DNA from 2 places in the Sporosarcina sp. P37 genome. Region 2 is predicted to be linked to the other one. Evidence: riboswitches for the same ligand, from Rfam matches in the RefSeq annotation. Region 2 holds a riboswitch; the other holds the start of a gene.
The links. A riboswitch is a leader RNA that binds a small molecule or an ion and turns the genes downstream of it on or off. The one in region 2 is predicted to bind thiamine pyrophosphate.
Positions count from the first base shown of each region.

Region 1: linked by a shared signal. The riboswitch ahead of SporoP37_RS06970 (ECF transporter S component) and the one ahead of thiC (phosphomethylpyrimidine synthase ThiC) in region 2 are both predicted to bind thiamine pyrophosphate.

Region 1 covers NZ_CP015349.1:1,332,097-1,340,114, reverse strand. The annotation lists gene SporoP37_RS06980 (energy-coupling factor transporter transmembrane component T family protein) at 932-1,723, opposite strand; gene SporoP37_RS06975 (ABC transporter ATP-binding protein) at 1,716-3,167, opposite strand; gene SporoP37_RS06970 (ECF transporter S component) at 3,189-3,761, opposite strand; TPP riboswitch at 3,839-3,950, opposite strand; gene SporoP37_RS06965 (exonuclease domain-containing protein) at 4,140-4,712, shown strand; gene SporoP37_RS06960 (sensor histidine kinase) at 4,856-6,214, shown strand; gene SporoP37_RS06955 (response regulator transcription factor) at 6,233-6,904, shown strand; gene SporoP37_RS06950 (urease accessory protein UreH domain-containing protein) at 7,158-7,748, shown strand; gene SporoP37_RS06945 (multicopper oxidase family protein) at 7,913-8,018, shown strand, end outside.
Region 2 covers NZ_CP015349.1:2,415,950-2,423,967, forward strand. The annotation lists gene SporoP37_RS12300 (hypothetical protein) at 1-267, shown strand, start outside; gene SporoP37_RS12305 (S8 family peptidase) at 471-1,943, opposite strand; gene thiC (phosphomethylpyrimidine synthase ThiC) at 2,512-4,284, opposite strand; TPP riboswitch at 4,404-4,521, opposite strand; gene SporoP37_RS12315 (sulfatase family protein) at 4,720-6,459, shown strand; gene SporoP37_RS12320 (urea transporter) at 6,583-7,350, shown strand; gene SporoP37_RS12325 (asparaginase) at 7,634-8,018, shown strand, end outside.

The DNA.
Region 1 (8,018 bases), 1.1 Mb from region 2:
ATGCCCCAATATCGCAATCGGTCCAGATGGTCAAACATTCAGAAAATAACAAGCTTGTAGATTATCCAAAGAAATTGGTTTTTGGAAATGAGATGCTCTTGACAAGTCGTTGTAAAGATAGTGTATGGTTTAGGATTCTCCCTGCAGAACCGGACGCTTTCCTGAGGGGGCGCGGCGGACTCGCCAGAAGTGCGTTGGCGATTACGCCTGTCACCCTGATCCTCCAGGAGTCGCCGGTTCTTCCGGGAGAATCCTTGAGTTTGTGTCCGCAGGTCAGTTAGTGTTCGTCCAGAAATTGGAGTATGGTAAGTGACTTTATCTGCGCGGTGTGGTTGGAGCTATGGATTGCCTGACTGAATGGACAGCAAAGCGATTTTTTTCTCCATTCAGTTCATCTAAATAGTCATAGTAGCTAAAAAAATTACCGCTTTCTAACTTCAAAAATGGACGCATTGTATCAGACAAGTCTACTCGGCTTTCACTGCTTGCAGAGGGCTATCAAACTGTCTTATGTACACTAAGTCCGGCTGCAGCGCAGATCAACGGTTTCAAACCACTATCTAACTATCGGGCGCTATTGTCGCATACGCTTTTTGTACTCACTTAGTTGATCGGAGCGGAAAGCGGCTCGGGGAGGAACAGCGAGAGCCGTAACGAAGAACGGCTTTTTTGAGTGAAGCGAGGAATGTGGTTCATCGCACGCCCTCCAGCGTCCGGCTGCAGTAATTACAGAACAAGTAATATGAAGTTTATATTAATATATACGGTAAGCAAAAAACGCACAGGTGTGCAATAATCTGTGCGTTTTTTTGCTATTTTATTGTTAATTCAAGTATAAAACATTCGCTGAACCGATTGTTTTTTGAGTTGCAATTGTACTTTATCTCCCCGTCAACCGAACCGGCTATACTAAGATAAAGGTCTGTTGTATCTACATATAATTGGCGTCCGTTCCACTCGAGAGAGCCAATAACGCAGCGGCGGTTAGCCCAAGTGTCATGACAATCAAAAATATTGCGTCCGTCCGGCTGTATCGTGTCGGATAGTAATACGTCCTGGCTGCCCCCATCTGATACTGTTTTGCTTCCATGGCGACTGCAATTCGCTGCGCGCGGCGGATGCTTTGCGCAAACAGGGGGACACTGAATGACTGCAGCCGTTCATAGATCCCTTTAATTCCCCGTGAAAACCGTACATTTCGTACTCTCAGCGCATTTCTGCGAATCTGCAGTTCTTCTGTAACAGCAGGAATTAAACGGAATGATGCAATAAAGCTGTAGGCGTACTTGGACGGCAGACGGAACTGCTGCATCATAGCATAAAAAAACAGCACAGGCTGAATCGTCAGGATAAACGTAAAGCCGACAAAGCCGAATGACAGAGATTTGCTTCCCAGCAGCAGTGCGTGCTGTATACTTTCCTCAGAAATCTTGAATAATCCCCACTGCCAAAGTACAGCTTCACCTTTACCGAATAACAGCATCGTCAGACCAGTAGATAGAAATGAAATCGCCAGCGGAATTGACAATACAGCCAGTTTCTTAATGGAATAGCCGCTGAATATATAGAACAATGCGCCGTAGAATACGGCCTGCCAAATGGCAAATGAGAGACTCTGATTAAGCAGTGTGATCAGCAGGAGCGCAAAAAACACCACAAACTTTAGTGCAGGATTGACGAGGAATAACCACGTTTGCCGTTCAGGCGTGAACCAATTAAGCATTCAGCAGACCTCCTGTAACAGCAGGGGGGTTCAATACTCCGTTTTCCACAGTCCACACGGAGGTAGCAAAGTTCTCCACGATTTCCATGTCATGTGTCACCATCAGAATCGTAATACCTTCAGTCCGCAATTTCTCCAATTTCTCCAGAATAGCAAATGTATTCCGTGCATCTTGTCCAAACGTCGGTTCATCCAGCAATACGATATCTGTTTTCGGGGTGAGCGCAGTCGCCACGCTCAAGCGGCGTTTTTGTCCGGTAGATAATTGGTAAGGATGACGTGAAGCTGTGCCAGGCAAGTTGAATAAATCGATTAAATTCCTGGCGCAGCTTGCCGCATCCTCTTTTGTCATGCCATGCAGCGAAACCGTCAGTTCTTCAGCAATCGAGTTCGTCACAAATTGCAGTTCAGGATTTTGAAAGACGAGTGATAATCCTTCTGGAAGCTGCCGTTTCTTCTTTTTCTGCACAATCGGCACACCGTTTACTTCGTAGATCCCGTCAGTTCGCAATAATTGCATAAGCGACAGAAGCAGCGTGCTCTTCCCTGAGCCGTTCTCCCCGACAATCGCAATCCAGTCACCTTCCTGAACTGTTGCATCTTCAACGGAAATCTTTTGTATGGCACCCCGATAGCCGTGAAAATCTTGGAGAAGAATTTTCTCTTGCGGCTTCACTTGACTGCGATTTTGCATTAAGGAAAGAAAAGCTTCCGATTCCTTATATTTTTCCCATACACCGGGATACCATATGCCGTAGCGGGTCAGCTCCTCCTGATAGCCGGAAAAAATGTCGGCGGGTGATCCGTCAGCCAGAATAACGCCGTGATCATTGAATAGTACGACGCGATCGACCCAATCGGCAATCAGATCAATTTTATGTTCTACAATGAGTACTGTTTTCTCGGCAGTCGCCTCTTTAATAGAAGACCAAATTTGCTGTGTGCCTTCGGGATCCAGTAAAGCAGACGGTTCATCAAGGAATAGAACGTCCGGTTCAAGCAGTAAAACGGAAGCCAAAGCGAGCCGCTGTTTCATTCCTTGGGATAGTTCATTAATCGCTGTATGAGGATCTTCCAGCTGCAAATCTACACGTTTCAGCACTTGTTCTATGAGCGTCTTCATTTGTTCCCGCGGCACTTGCAGATTCTCCAGTACAAATGCCAATTCTTCGTCGACATACGTCATACAGAACTGCGTATCAGGATCCTGAAAGACGAACCCCCATGAATCCGGCAAACTGATAGCCTTTGACTTCATCGGCAATTCAATGGAGTTTGGAATAATACCGCTCAGCACTTGCAGCAGGGTGGATTTGCCGCAGCCGCTAGGTCCCAGCATAAGGACCTTTTCGCCCGGCTGTACGGAGAAAGACAGATCCCTGAATACCAATGATTCTTCTCCGGGAAACTTTAATCGTAAATCTGAGACGCTGATGTTACTCATAGTAGAATCCATCCTCTGCAATTACTCGTCCAGCAATGAATATTCTTTTTTATCAACTGGCCGTATTAATGAAGTTACACCTGTTGCTTCAAGAGCTTTGACAATCAGCACAGCAAAGATACCGGTAAATATAAATGCGCTGATTGCCCGCAATCCGTATTTCACAATCAATGCCCATGTTTCAAGCGCAGCGTAGCCGTAAATCAAGTCGAGTCCAAAACTGGCCAGGCAAGATGCGACTCCCGCCAGTCCAGCTGTCAAAACAGAATAGCTTCTATAGCGGAAAGCAGCAAACAGTAATTCCGCGGCAAGACCTTGCGCAAACCCGTAGATCAGCACTTCGATGCCGTGACCTGCAAAAGCAGATAATGACGCACCCGCAATACTGGCAATTAATGCGGTTCCCGGCTTTCGCAACAGTAAGAAAGCGAAAGGCCCGACCATAAACCACATGCCGTAAATCAACTGACGCAGCACGGGCATGATCGGTTTAACGACAGTGTATAGGTCGTCCCAAAACTTCATGAGAATACCAAATACTACGCCAATCATAATCGTAATCAGTAAATCGGTAAATTTTAACTTCTTCAACATCTTTCACTCCTTCTCATTTGTCTATACAAAAAAGCCGTCTGAAGAGCAGACGGCCGTGGAAGGAAATGATCCTTGTATATTCCATCGAACATGCTCTCTACGCTGGCATTACCCAGATCAGATAAACGGTCAGCAGCGGCTTTACCTGCAATCTCAGCCTGATTCACTCAAGCACCCGTACGGACAATTATGTAAGCAGTCCTAGTATACAATACGCCGATTTATCTCGCAACTTATGCATATAAACCAGATTGTACTGGCTGTCGTCCAGTTTAATTCGCATACAATGCGCTGAAATGCTGATATACTAATAGGATACAAATGATTCTGAACCGCGCGGGTATACGGTTTTAAATAGAGTGTAAAGGAGTTTTTTACATGACAAAACATATAGCGTTCATTGATGTAGAAACGACAGGGATGAGTGCAGAAGCAAGTGAAGTGATCGAGCTGGGCGTTATGCTCGGGGAGTATGAAGATCATCGTATAGTCAGGGTAGCTGATGAATACTGCGAGTTTCAGGAACCTTTCTATTCCATATCACCAACTATTACGAACCTGACAGGTATTACAGATCAGATGGTAAGAGGCAAGTCTTTGGATATGGATAAAATTTTGACAATACTAGACCGGGCTGACGGGATTGTCGCGCATAATGCGTCATTCGACCGGGGATTTGTCAGCCGGTTATTGCCTGAAACGCTCGACATGGACTGGTATTGCTCTGTCAGGCAAATCAAATGGAAGAACTACGGGTTTGAAAATGGCAAGCTGCAGCAGCTGTTGAGAGCGCACCAGATTCAGGTGCATAACGCCCACAGAGCGCTGGATGATGCAAAGAATCTGGCGGTTCTGCTGAATTCATCAAATCCTCATCTTACGGAGGAGACGTTCATTTCTTATTTGATGAATAAGTCGCCGATGAAGAAACCTGCAAAAACGAGGTTCTAACAATCGATCAGGATGTCCGGGGAGTGCAGAGCCGGGCATCCTTTTTCTATGGCTAAGATATGACAGCTGGACTGTATTCCTACAAGTCCGTCTGCATAATTTTTTCATATTCTTTTCCTATACTGTATTTACGGGGTGGTTTAATGAATAAAATCTCAACGAAGCTAGCGGCTTCTTTTATTATCATTTTCTTGCTGCTTGAATCGGTATTAATGATTTATTTGCATCAAAATATTATTCACGCAAGGGTGGATGAAGAATATTCACGGCTGCTTGCGAGCGGCAGCAATCATCGTGATGTGCTGGAAGATTATTATTCCGATAAAACGATAGCACACATTGTATTAATGGAAACGGGAAAAGAAAGGGAAGTCATTATTACAGATGAAAAACGTGAAATCATCAGCAGCTCAGCTGACAGCCTAGAGAACTTTTCATCCGCTTTATCACTAATTAGCAAAAATGATGAAACAGATCGGATAGTAGTGACGGACTGGAAGAATTCACCCTTCATCGCAAGTGTTCACCCTTATAAAGCTGGCGCAGGCCAATCGGGATATGTTGTGATGTTTCAGAGCAGCCAGCCAATTGAAATGCTGGTTCAAAAGTTGAATCTGCATTTTGGATTGGCAGGCTCAGTTAGTATCGTAATTTTATTTATTATTTACTTCATTCTGTCGAAGTTTCTTACCCGGCCGCTGATTCGCATGAAGGAAGCGACAGAAAGGCTGAGTGAAGGAAAATTTGATGTGAGTCTTCCAGGGGCGAGCAATGATGAACTGGGAGAATTATCAGCGGCAATAATGAAATTGGCAACAGATCTGGAAAAAATGAAAACGGAACGCAATGAATTTTTGGCATCTGTCTCTCATGAATTAAGCACACCGCTTACCTACTTAATCGGATATTTGAAAGTGGCGATGAGAGAAGAATTGTCTGACGGGAAGCGGAATCATTATTTGCAGATTATTGCAGAAGAATCCAATCGCATGAAGGACTTAGTCAAAGATTTGATGGAACTGGCAAAAATGGATGAAGTCACATTCACGGTAACGAGAAGCCAGTTTTCAGCACAAGAATTTATCGAGGATATGAACCGCCTCATGGCTCCGTCGTTTGACATGAAAAAAATCAGGCTGGTCATGAGCTGTAAAGAGGATTTTCAGCTAGTTGCCGATCGAATTCGATTAGAACAAATCGTACTGAATTTACTGGATAACGCATTGAAATACTCGGATGAGCAGACGACAGTCACATTGGAAATTTATCAGGAGCAGCAGCAGACGGTTTTGTCAGTAACGGATGAAGGAATGGGGATTCCATCCAATGAAATCGACAGGATCTTTGATAAGTTGTATCGTGTGGAAAAATCACGCTCCAGAGCATTTGGGGGCTCGGGATTAGGATTGGCGATTGTAAAAGAACTCGTTGAAGCACATGGCGGAACGATTACAGTAAAAAGTGAAGCAGGAAAAGGCAGTACATTCATAATTACAATCTGATGATTGGGGTGCAGGCAGATGCGAACAATTTTACTTATAGATGACGAACACAGAATGTTGGATTTACTGGAATTGTTTCTGGAACCGCAAGAGTTTCGTTGCATAAAGGCGACTAACGGGCCGGAGGGACTGGAACGATTGCAGGAAGAGCCGGTTGATTTGGTGCTGCTTGATATTATGATGCCAAATATGGATGGCTGGGAAGTTTGTACGGAAATACGCAAGTTTTCGGATGTTCCGGTGATCATGCTTACTGCCAGGACAGATAAGAACGATTTAGTGAAAGGCTTGAATACGGGGGCGGACGACTATATCACGAAGCCGTTTGATGAACGTGAGCTGATCGCCAGGGTGAACGCGGTTTTGCGGCGTGCTCCGATAGAGGATTCAGGACATATTGTACATGGTGACTTTGTGTTAAACAGCGACTCGTATTCACTGCATTACAAAGATAAAAGTATCCAGCTGACGCTGAAAGAGTACTACATCATTGAAGCGCTTATCACTCAGCCGAAGCGGACGTTAACAAGGGAGCAATTAATGCATGCCGCTTGGGATTATAATACGTATACCGATATACGGACAGTGGATTCGCACATACGAAACTTGCGCGATAAATTAAAAAATGCAGAGTTTCCAAATGATAAATTCCTGAAAACTGTATGGGGGATAGGATACAAGTGGAGCTAAATAAGCATGAGCAAGGAAACAAGTATGCGGGTAGTTTGCCCGCTTGTCCGGTGATGCTGCCAGCGGGTGAAGATCCGCTGAAAGATTTATAAGGAAGGTGTCAGCTGCTTTGTATAATTTATTATCGAGTATAAGTCAACTCATTACCGAGCCGGTGAATACCTTGCTCTTAACGTTCGAAAACAGCCCAATGATTTCAGCTCTGCTCTTAGGTTTGCTCGGTGCTGCAGCGCCTTGTCAACTCACTGGAAATATGAGTGCCATTACGCTTTATGGAAATCGTTCCATTCAATTAAAAGAAAATATAGCAGAAGTTACTTCTTTTATAGCAGGGAAGGCAGCCGTTTTCAGCTTGCTCGGATTTCTCGTTTGGTGGCTGGGAGAAACATTTCAAAGCGCGTTAATCGGTTACTTCGCGTTATTCCGCAAATTCATTGGTCCGCTGATCATCGCTACTGGATTGGTTTTGCTCGGTGTCATGAAATTAGGTTTTCTAAATAAAATCACGCAATATGTTCCCGTTAAAATAAGAAACGGAAAAGCAGGTTCCTTCATGCTGGGAGTCAGCTTTTCGCTGGCATTCTGTCCGACGATGTTTGTCTTATTTTTCTTATGGTTAATGCCCTTAGCTGTGACTGCTCCGCACGGATTTATATTGCCGGCTGTTTTTGGTATTGCTACATCCATTCCGCTGCTCGCTTTATTTTTCTTCATCTGGCTAGTCGACGCAAAAAGACATGTGATGAAAAGCAGTATGAAAACGGCAAGAATAGTTCAGCGGGCAGCCGGTGTCCTATTAGTGACAATTGGCCTGCTTGATACGATTACGTATTGGGGAATGTGATACATAGTGTGGCTCGTTTTACATCAGATTCAAGTAAACCTATTCAGGAGCATACCGCAACAAAGCGTAATTGCAGACATAGATCATCGGCGTGCACAGTTTTTTCATAAGTTCTTGCTATACTGCACTTACATACAACAGATGAAGGGGATAGTTCAATGAGGATTAAAAATAAAGCTTTCGTTTTTCTTATGGGTGTACTGCTTATAAGCGGCTGCAGCAACGATACGCAGTCTAAGGATGAGACTAATCAGCATATGATGCATCAAA
Region 2 (8,018 bases):
AGCAAAAAGGTATGCATAGACAAAGGTTCTGCGGCAGGAAATTTTATCAAACAGTTCCAAACAAGCTTCACTCATTTATTAAGTGCCTTAATCTTAGTGACTACTTTTTTAGGTATTCTTGATAAAACTCTAGATCCGAATGAACATGTCTTTTTTATTGGCCTGACGTTAATTTTATTAGGAAGCTACTGCTTTACATTTTACAAAGGTGATTTACATCTTTTCTTTAATAAGAGGTTTTTAAAAGAAGAGGACAATAAAAACTAATGGAAACGGCGATGCTATGACTGCTTGGGAAGTGTGTAATAATTCTCTATTCATTATGACTGCATTCAGTTCAATAACGTCATAGAACCCCACTTTTTGTGAAGTGGGGTTATTCTTTCGTAGTTAAATGATAAAACAGGAGCCTATGCACCGCGCAGTTATTTATTGCAAAGCATACTGCCTATAGAGAAGTAGCTGAACTTTTACATATCTGAAATAGTAAACTCCATCTTCACATTCTCTTTTAAGTATTTCCCATCCGCATTGCGCAAATCTTCTATCCATAAGGTATAGGTTCCGCCGAGTTCAAACAGATCATATGTCCAAACTTCCACAATCGTATTTTTTCCATTCTCATCTTTTGCCAAATTGGCGACCGTAGGCATCCTATATCCGTAACCGCTCGTAATATACACAGTCGCATCGTTCACACTGGCAGTATCTACTGCATGATTGAACTTAATTTTCCATACTTTATCCTGCGGTATATTTTTCTTCGCTGGCCATGTTTTATAGTGAGCTTCCGCTACATTCGCTTGAACCAATCCGTGGCCGTAATAAGGATCGCGGCCCAGTGTGCCCATATCAATGGAATTTTGAATTAATTTACTGCGCAGCTGGCGGTTTGTGTAGTTCGGATACTCTTCTTTCAGAAGTGCCAGCAGACCTGCTACATGCGGTGCTGCCATAGACGTTCCGCTCATGTAACCGTAGGATCCATTTTTCAATGTACTGTACACATAACTGCCTGGCGCGGTAACTTCTGTTTCTGATCCAAACGAGGAGTAATACGACACAAGGCTGTCTTCATCAATCGATCCGACTGCAATCACTTCAGAATATTTACCGGGATAATTCACGGTGTTATCACGACTATCCGTTCCGGTATTACCTGTAATCCCAACAAGTAACATACCTTCATTGTAAGCTGTCTTAATGATTTCATGAAGTCCGTAATGATTATAGTAATCATAGGTGTATAAGCTCATATTCAGGATATCCATTTCATTCGTGATGGACCAATCTATTCCTTTTATCAGATCGGAAGTTAAGAAGGAGTTGTTTCTGTCTATTACTTTTACCGCATAGAGCTCAGCATCAGGTGCTACGCCTACAACGCCTGTATGATTATTTTTTGCACCGATAATGCCCGCCACATGCGTTCCATGGTTATGATCATCCGCATAAGAACTGGTGCCCGCTACGAATGAAACACCTCCGCTGACTGTTACATCTTCATGCCGTAAAGAAATACCGCTGTCGAGCACAGCGACCTTGACACCTTTACCTGTATAATTTCTCCAAGATGACTGCGCCCGAACTTTCCGCACGCCCCAGGGAATGGTTTGATTGATGCCTTGGCTCAGACGGCCGTCAAGGGATTGGATAGGCGTATATCGTCTGATTTCTTCATCGGCTTCGACGTGTTTAACGCTTTCATCAAACTTTATTTTGTTTAGTTGTGGATCAGACAACTGAACTAATAGGGCAGGAAGATGCTTGTACGCATGTAAAACCTCGCCGCCCAGCTCCATGATTCTGTCGGGGTTGATGCTCGCATGATTTTCATAGTATACAATATACTTCCCCTCAACACTTTGAGCCTGCGCGTTTATCGTGAAGCCGGCGAAAGCAACCAACAGTGCTGCAATTAATGATGCAACTAATTTTTTCATCTGCATACCTCCTGTAAATTGATTTTATTACTCATCGATAACTTAATAGTAACAGGTGTCTGACAATTGTTCTATGTGTAATTGGAATAATATGAAATATTTCCCTGATTTACAGGTGGCGTCAAACGATACCTATTAAATGATCAAAATTTTACCTATGCATCGCACAAGTCAAACACTGCTCAGACATTTTGTAGTAAATAAATAGTTCTTCCACTGGAGGCGCTGTTTTCTTCTAGAAAGAAGCCTTCTGAATGAGAACTCATCCAGAAGGCTTTCTTTTCGTAGTTGATACATAATAATTTTACAAACCAACACCGTAAAAACTTAATTTTGTTTATGTTTAATTGCCATACAATCCTCGAACGCTGCAGAATCACTATTAATAATGGACACTCTCTGTCTTTAAGCATTTTATGCATTGCCTGTATGTTGCGGTTTCGGTATATTCGTGTATGCACTGTGCCTGCAGGAGGTCCAGCTGTTCTTCTAACAGATGAAGATTTTGGCGTTTCACAGTAATTTGATGAAGTAATTGTTCAGCTGTCATAACTCCAATCCCTCCTTATTACAGATAGATTCCGGCACCGGATTTTTTAAATTCTTCAGCTTTCTCCTTCATACCGTTTTCAACGGCAAGCTTCTCTTCTAAACTGTTATCGTCGGCGTATTTTCTAATGTCGTGTGAAATTCGCATACTGCAAAATTTTGGCCCGCACATAGAACAGAAGTGAGCGACCTTTGCTCCTTCAGCCGGCAATGTTTCATCATGATATTCCATCGCGCGTTCAGGATCCAGACTTAAATTAAATTGATCACGCCAGCGGAATTCAAAACGGGCTTTTGATAGTGCATGGTCACGTTTGTATGCGCTCGGGTGGCCTTTTGCCAAATCAGCTGCATGTGCCGCAATTTTATAAGCAATGACGCCTTCGCGCACGTCCTCTTTATTCGGCAGGCCAAGATGCTCTTTAGGAGTTACATAGCATAACATCGCTGTCCCTAACGAACCAATCATTGCCGCACCAATAGCGGATGTGATGTGGTCGTAGGCAGGAGCAATATCTGTTGTCAAAGGACCGAGTGTATAGAACGGTGCTTCCTGGCATATGTCCATTTGCTTATCAACGTTTTCTTTAATTAAATGCAGAGGCACATGTCCGGGGCCTTCTGCCATTACTTGCACATCATGGGTCCAAGCAATTTTCGTAAGCTCTCCAAGTGTTTCAAGTTCAGCGAATTGGGCCTCGTCATTGGCATCAGCGATGGAGCCTGGACGTAATCCATCTCCCAATGAAAAAGCAATATCATACTGTTTCATAATTTCACATATATCTTCAAAGTGTGTGTACAGGAAATTTTCTTTATGATGCAGCATACACCACTGGGCCATAATAGAACCGCCCCGTGAGACAATTCCGGTCACACGATGAATTGTCATAGGAATATAACGGAGCAATACACCCGCATGGATGGTAAAGTAGCTGACACCTTGCTCTGCCTGCTCAATCAACGTGTCGCGGAATACTTCCCATGAAAGGTCCTCCACTTTGCCGTTTACTTTTTCCAGCGCCTGATATAATGGAACCGTTCCTACAGGGACAGGGGAGTTGCGGATGATCCATTCACGTGTTGTGTGAATGTTCTTTCCTGTTGATAAATCCATAATATTATCTGCGCCCCAGCGTGTAGCCCATGTCATCTTTTCCACTTCTTCAGCAATGGATGAAGAAACGGCAGAATTCCCGATATTCGCATTGATTTTTACATGGAATTTACTGCCGATAATCATTGGTTCCGCTTCTGGGTGGTTAATATTCGACGGGATAATTGCCCGTCCTCTCGCGACTTCATCCCGGACCAATTCAGGCGTTACATGTTCACGGATTGCAATGAACTCCATTTCAGGTGTAATGATTCCTTTGCGCGCATAATGCATTTGCGTAACATTCATGCCGCGTTTTGCCCGTAATGGTTTGCGTTTCAGCAATGGAAATTCAGCGTCATGTTCCATTTGTTCCATTGAACGATACCCATTATCCTGTGGCTTCACTTGCCGGCCTTCATACTCTTCTACGTCATTTCGTTCAATTATCCAATTCTTTTTGATAGTCGGCAGTCCTTTTTCGATGTCTGCCTGATAACCGGCTTCCGTATATTTACCGCTTGTATCATAGACACGGAAAGGTTCATTCGCAATTTCACCTTGGTCAGTTACAGTAGGTGACAGCTCAATTTCGCGCATCGGTACGAGTATGTCTGGACGGCTTCCTCGTACGTAAATCTTTCTGCTTGCCGGAAAACATTTGTGGATATGGATTTCTTCTTTCTTCTCTTGCATGTGGTCATCGTCTCCTTTTGAGGGGGTGACATGACTCGATTCAAGTAAAGGGAATCGGCAACAAAAAAGACCAGTTCCGTAAATAGGACCTGGTCTCCAAAACGCAAAAAAATGCGCTGCTGATAAAATGAAAACTTCCCTACGCTGGTACGAGCCAGATCAGGTCCAAAGAGTCCGGAATGCGTGTACAATCATTCCATCTCAGTCCAATTACGTTGGACACCCCTAGTTATTGTATTTAATTGTGTGAACAGGAACAGTCTACCATGGCCTGCGCAGCTTTCAAAGGGTCATTATAACTATATTTGCCATGTATACCGTTATTTACATACTGTATCATTCAATCTTAGTAAATCCACAGAATTCATTCACCTGCACTCCTATCCCCAACATAACTTATTAGAGCACGGCTAAACGCAGGAAGGGGAATCATGTATGACAAGCGAATTCCATTATGGGGAGTCACAACCGAACATTTTGTTTTTAATGGTGGACCAGGATCGGTTTCCGCCTGTTTATGAAACAAAGGATCTGCAAAGATGGAGAAGAAAGAATCTGGTGGCGCAGGAACTGCTGCGGAAAAACGGGCTTTCATTTTTGAACCATTATGCAGCGAGTACGGCTTGTTCTCCCAGCCGGACCTCATTATATACAGGGCACTATCCTTCATTACATGGCGTCACGCAAACACCGGGTGCTGCAAAGGGTTCGTTCGACGCAGATCTATTCTGGCTGGATCCGAATACCGTTCCAACGATAGGGGACTATTTCCGCGCTGCAGGCTACAAAACGTTTTGGAAAGGGAAGTGGCATGCGTCGGAACCTGATATCCTCATTCCGGGCACGAAAAATTCATTGCCCAGTTACGATCAGCAGACAGGTGTGCCTAATAAAAAGAATGAGAGAATTTATCGGAAGGCAGACCGTCTGAATGAATACGGCTTTTCTGAGTGGATTGGTCCGGACCCCCATGGTGCAGATCCCAGAAATTCTGCTTCATCTGCAGGGACTGGAACGAGCGGGCGCGATGAAGTGTATGCAGCGGATGCCGTGAAACTCATAAAACAATTAGATAAAGATAGACATTGTGATAAAAAGGATACGCCTTGGTTTATTCAATGTTCATTCGTCAACCCGCACGATATCGCATTGTATGGCATGTTTTCAGCCATTTCTCCTAACTTTACTTTCGAAGTAGATCCCACACTGCCTTTCATACCTCCAGCCCCGACTGTTCACGAATCACTGCAGTCGAAACCCATGGTACAGGAAAGCTATCGGCAAACGTATCCAAAAGGGCTTCAGCCGATACATGATAATAATTTTTACCGTCAGCTGTATTACAGTCTTCAAAAAGAAGTGGATAACGAACTCTTGAAAGTCATTACGGCTCTCCAACAGTCCAGTTTTTTCGATAATACGATCATCGTGTTCACTTCGGATCATGGGGAGCAACTGGATGCGCATGGCGGCCTGTATCAGAAATGGTACACGATGTACGAAGAATCCATTCACGTGCCTCTCATCATTCATAGCCCAAAACTTTTCCATAATGCAAAGTCTACAAACATGCTAACGAGCCACGTCGACATTCTGCCTACTCTTCTGGGATTGGCAGGAATTGACGCAGCTTCTGTACAACGGAAACTATCCCGCGATCATACAGAAGCACAGCCGCTCGTTGGTAGGAATCTGACACCGCTCTTTTACGGCCGTGACCAGTTCTTTCGGGCAAATGAACCGCTGTATTTCATGACAGAAGATAATGTCTTCAAAGGGCTCAACCAAACAAACCCGATTACCGGGCGCCCTTACGAACAAGTTGTCCAGCCAAGCTCGATCGAAGCCGTCTTTGCCTCACTTCCAACGGGATGCAGCAAGGAGCATGAAATTTGGAAATTTGCCCGATACTTTGACAACCCTCAATTTTGGACAGATCCCGGAGTCAGTGATACAACACTTGTTGAGAAAGACGGATGCTTGGTAGAGGCAGTCAAAACAGAGCCGGCTGGCGATCAATTTGAACTTTACAACCTTGCCGAAGATCCGCTGGAGACGAACAATTTGGCTGATCCTGCGAATGCGACGGATGAATCAAAGGTGATTCGGTGTAAATTGGAAAAGTTATTGGCGGATGAGCGTGGTAAGAAACGGTTGGGTCCGGGAAGGCGATGAATAGAGTACGAACAGAGTACCAGGTCCCGATACAATTCTGAATTGTATCGGGACCTGGCACCTTAATAATTAGCGATTACGATATCTTCGTTTTCATTAGGGGTGATTGCATTTTTATCCGCCATGATCGGTACGCTAGTTGCGAAAATAGGCGGTGCAGATGAAACATTGGTCCGTAAAGGTTTGATGGGCTATAATTCTGTGCTTACCGGATTGGTGCTGCAAACATTTTTGACCGGGCCTACTGCCTGGGTTGTGGCACTGGTTGGCGCAGCGGTCACTGCGATACTAACCGCGACGTTAATGTATTTCTTAGGAAACCTCGGCATTCCAATCTTGACATTGCCATTTATCCTATTAACTTGGTTCACACTGCTTGCATCCTATAAACTCGAAAGCATTAAGTTAAGCGGGTCACTGTCTCCTCAAAGTTTAGCTAATTGGGAATTGAATATGGAAGGAAAAATCAATCTGCTTCAATCAACGTTTAATGGAATCGGTCAAATCTTTTTCGTTACCGAAGCCATACCTGGTCTTTTATTATTCATTGCGATATTTTGGGCTAGCAGAAAAATGGGAATATATGCGGTCATTGGTAATGTGGTCGCGTGTTTGACAGCTTTGGCATTAGCGGGGGAACATGCGCTAATCCTACTGGGGTTATATGGCTATAACGCTATTTTGACCATTCTAGCCGTATCGGTTGTGTACAACACGAAGGAAAATCGCTATGCACCTATTACAGGTGTGGCGGCGGCATGTATTACAGTTCCCCTTATGGCAAGTGTCAGCATTTGGCTATTGCCGTTGGGGCTTCCCGCTTTGACAATGCCATTTGTGCTGAGTACTTGGCTGATATTAGGCGCTAGAAAAGTTTTGCCGAAATTGTAATAGCCCTGTTTTTCAGTGCCAGGTCCCGCTGCAATTCTGAATTGTAGCGGGACCTTTTACCTTTACATTAGTTATGAAATTCATACAGTTTCTATTCCTTAGTGTGAAAACGAATTATAAAATGCGAACTAGTAGGAAAAATTATAATTCACTAAATAGTATTGACAATTCTGTTAACTTGTTTTAAGCTTTCCATATCGTTAACTGTTAGCTGTTAACAGATAACAGCTGACAACCAAATGAAAGATATATGAAGAATAAATAAAGAGTAGGTGGATTAAAAATGGAAAAGAAGAAAATTGTCATGTTAAGTACTGGCGGAACTATTGCCAGTAAAAGAAATCCGGAAACAGGTTTGCTTACGGCTGGCGTTATGTCTGGAGAAGAATTATCCAAGATGTGTGACTTACCTGAAACAATTACAGTAGACGTTCAGTCGGTATTCCAAATTCCAAGCAACCATATGAACTTTGAATATTTATATACACTTAAAGAGAAGATTGAAGAAGTGTTTCAAAATGAACAAGTTGATGGAATAGTAGTTACCCACGGTACAGATACTTTAGAAGAAACTGCTTATTTCTTAGATCTCGTAATTTCAGATGATCGTCCTGTTGTTATCACAGGTTCCCAAAGAGGACCAACTGTTATTGGAACGGATGCTTTTG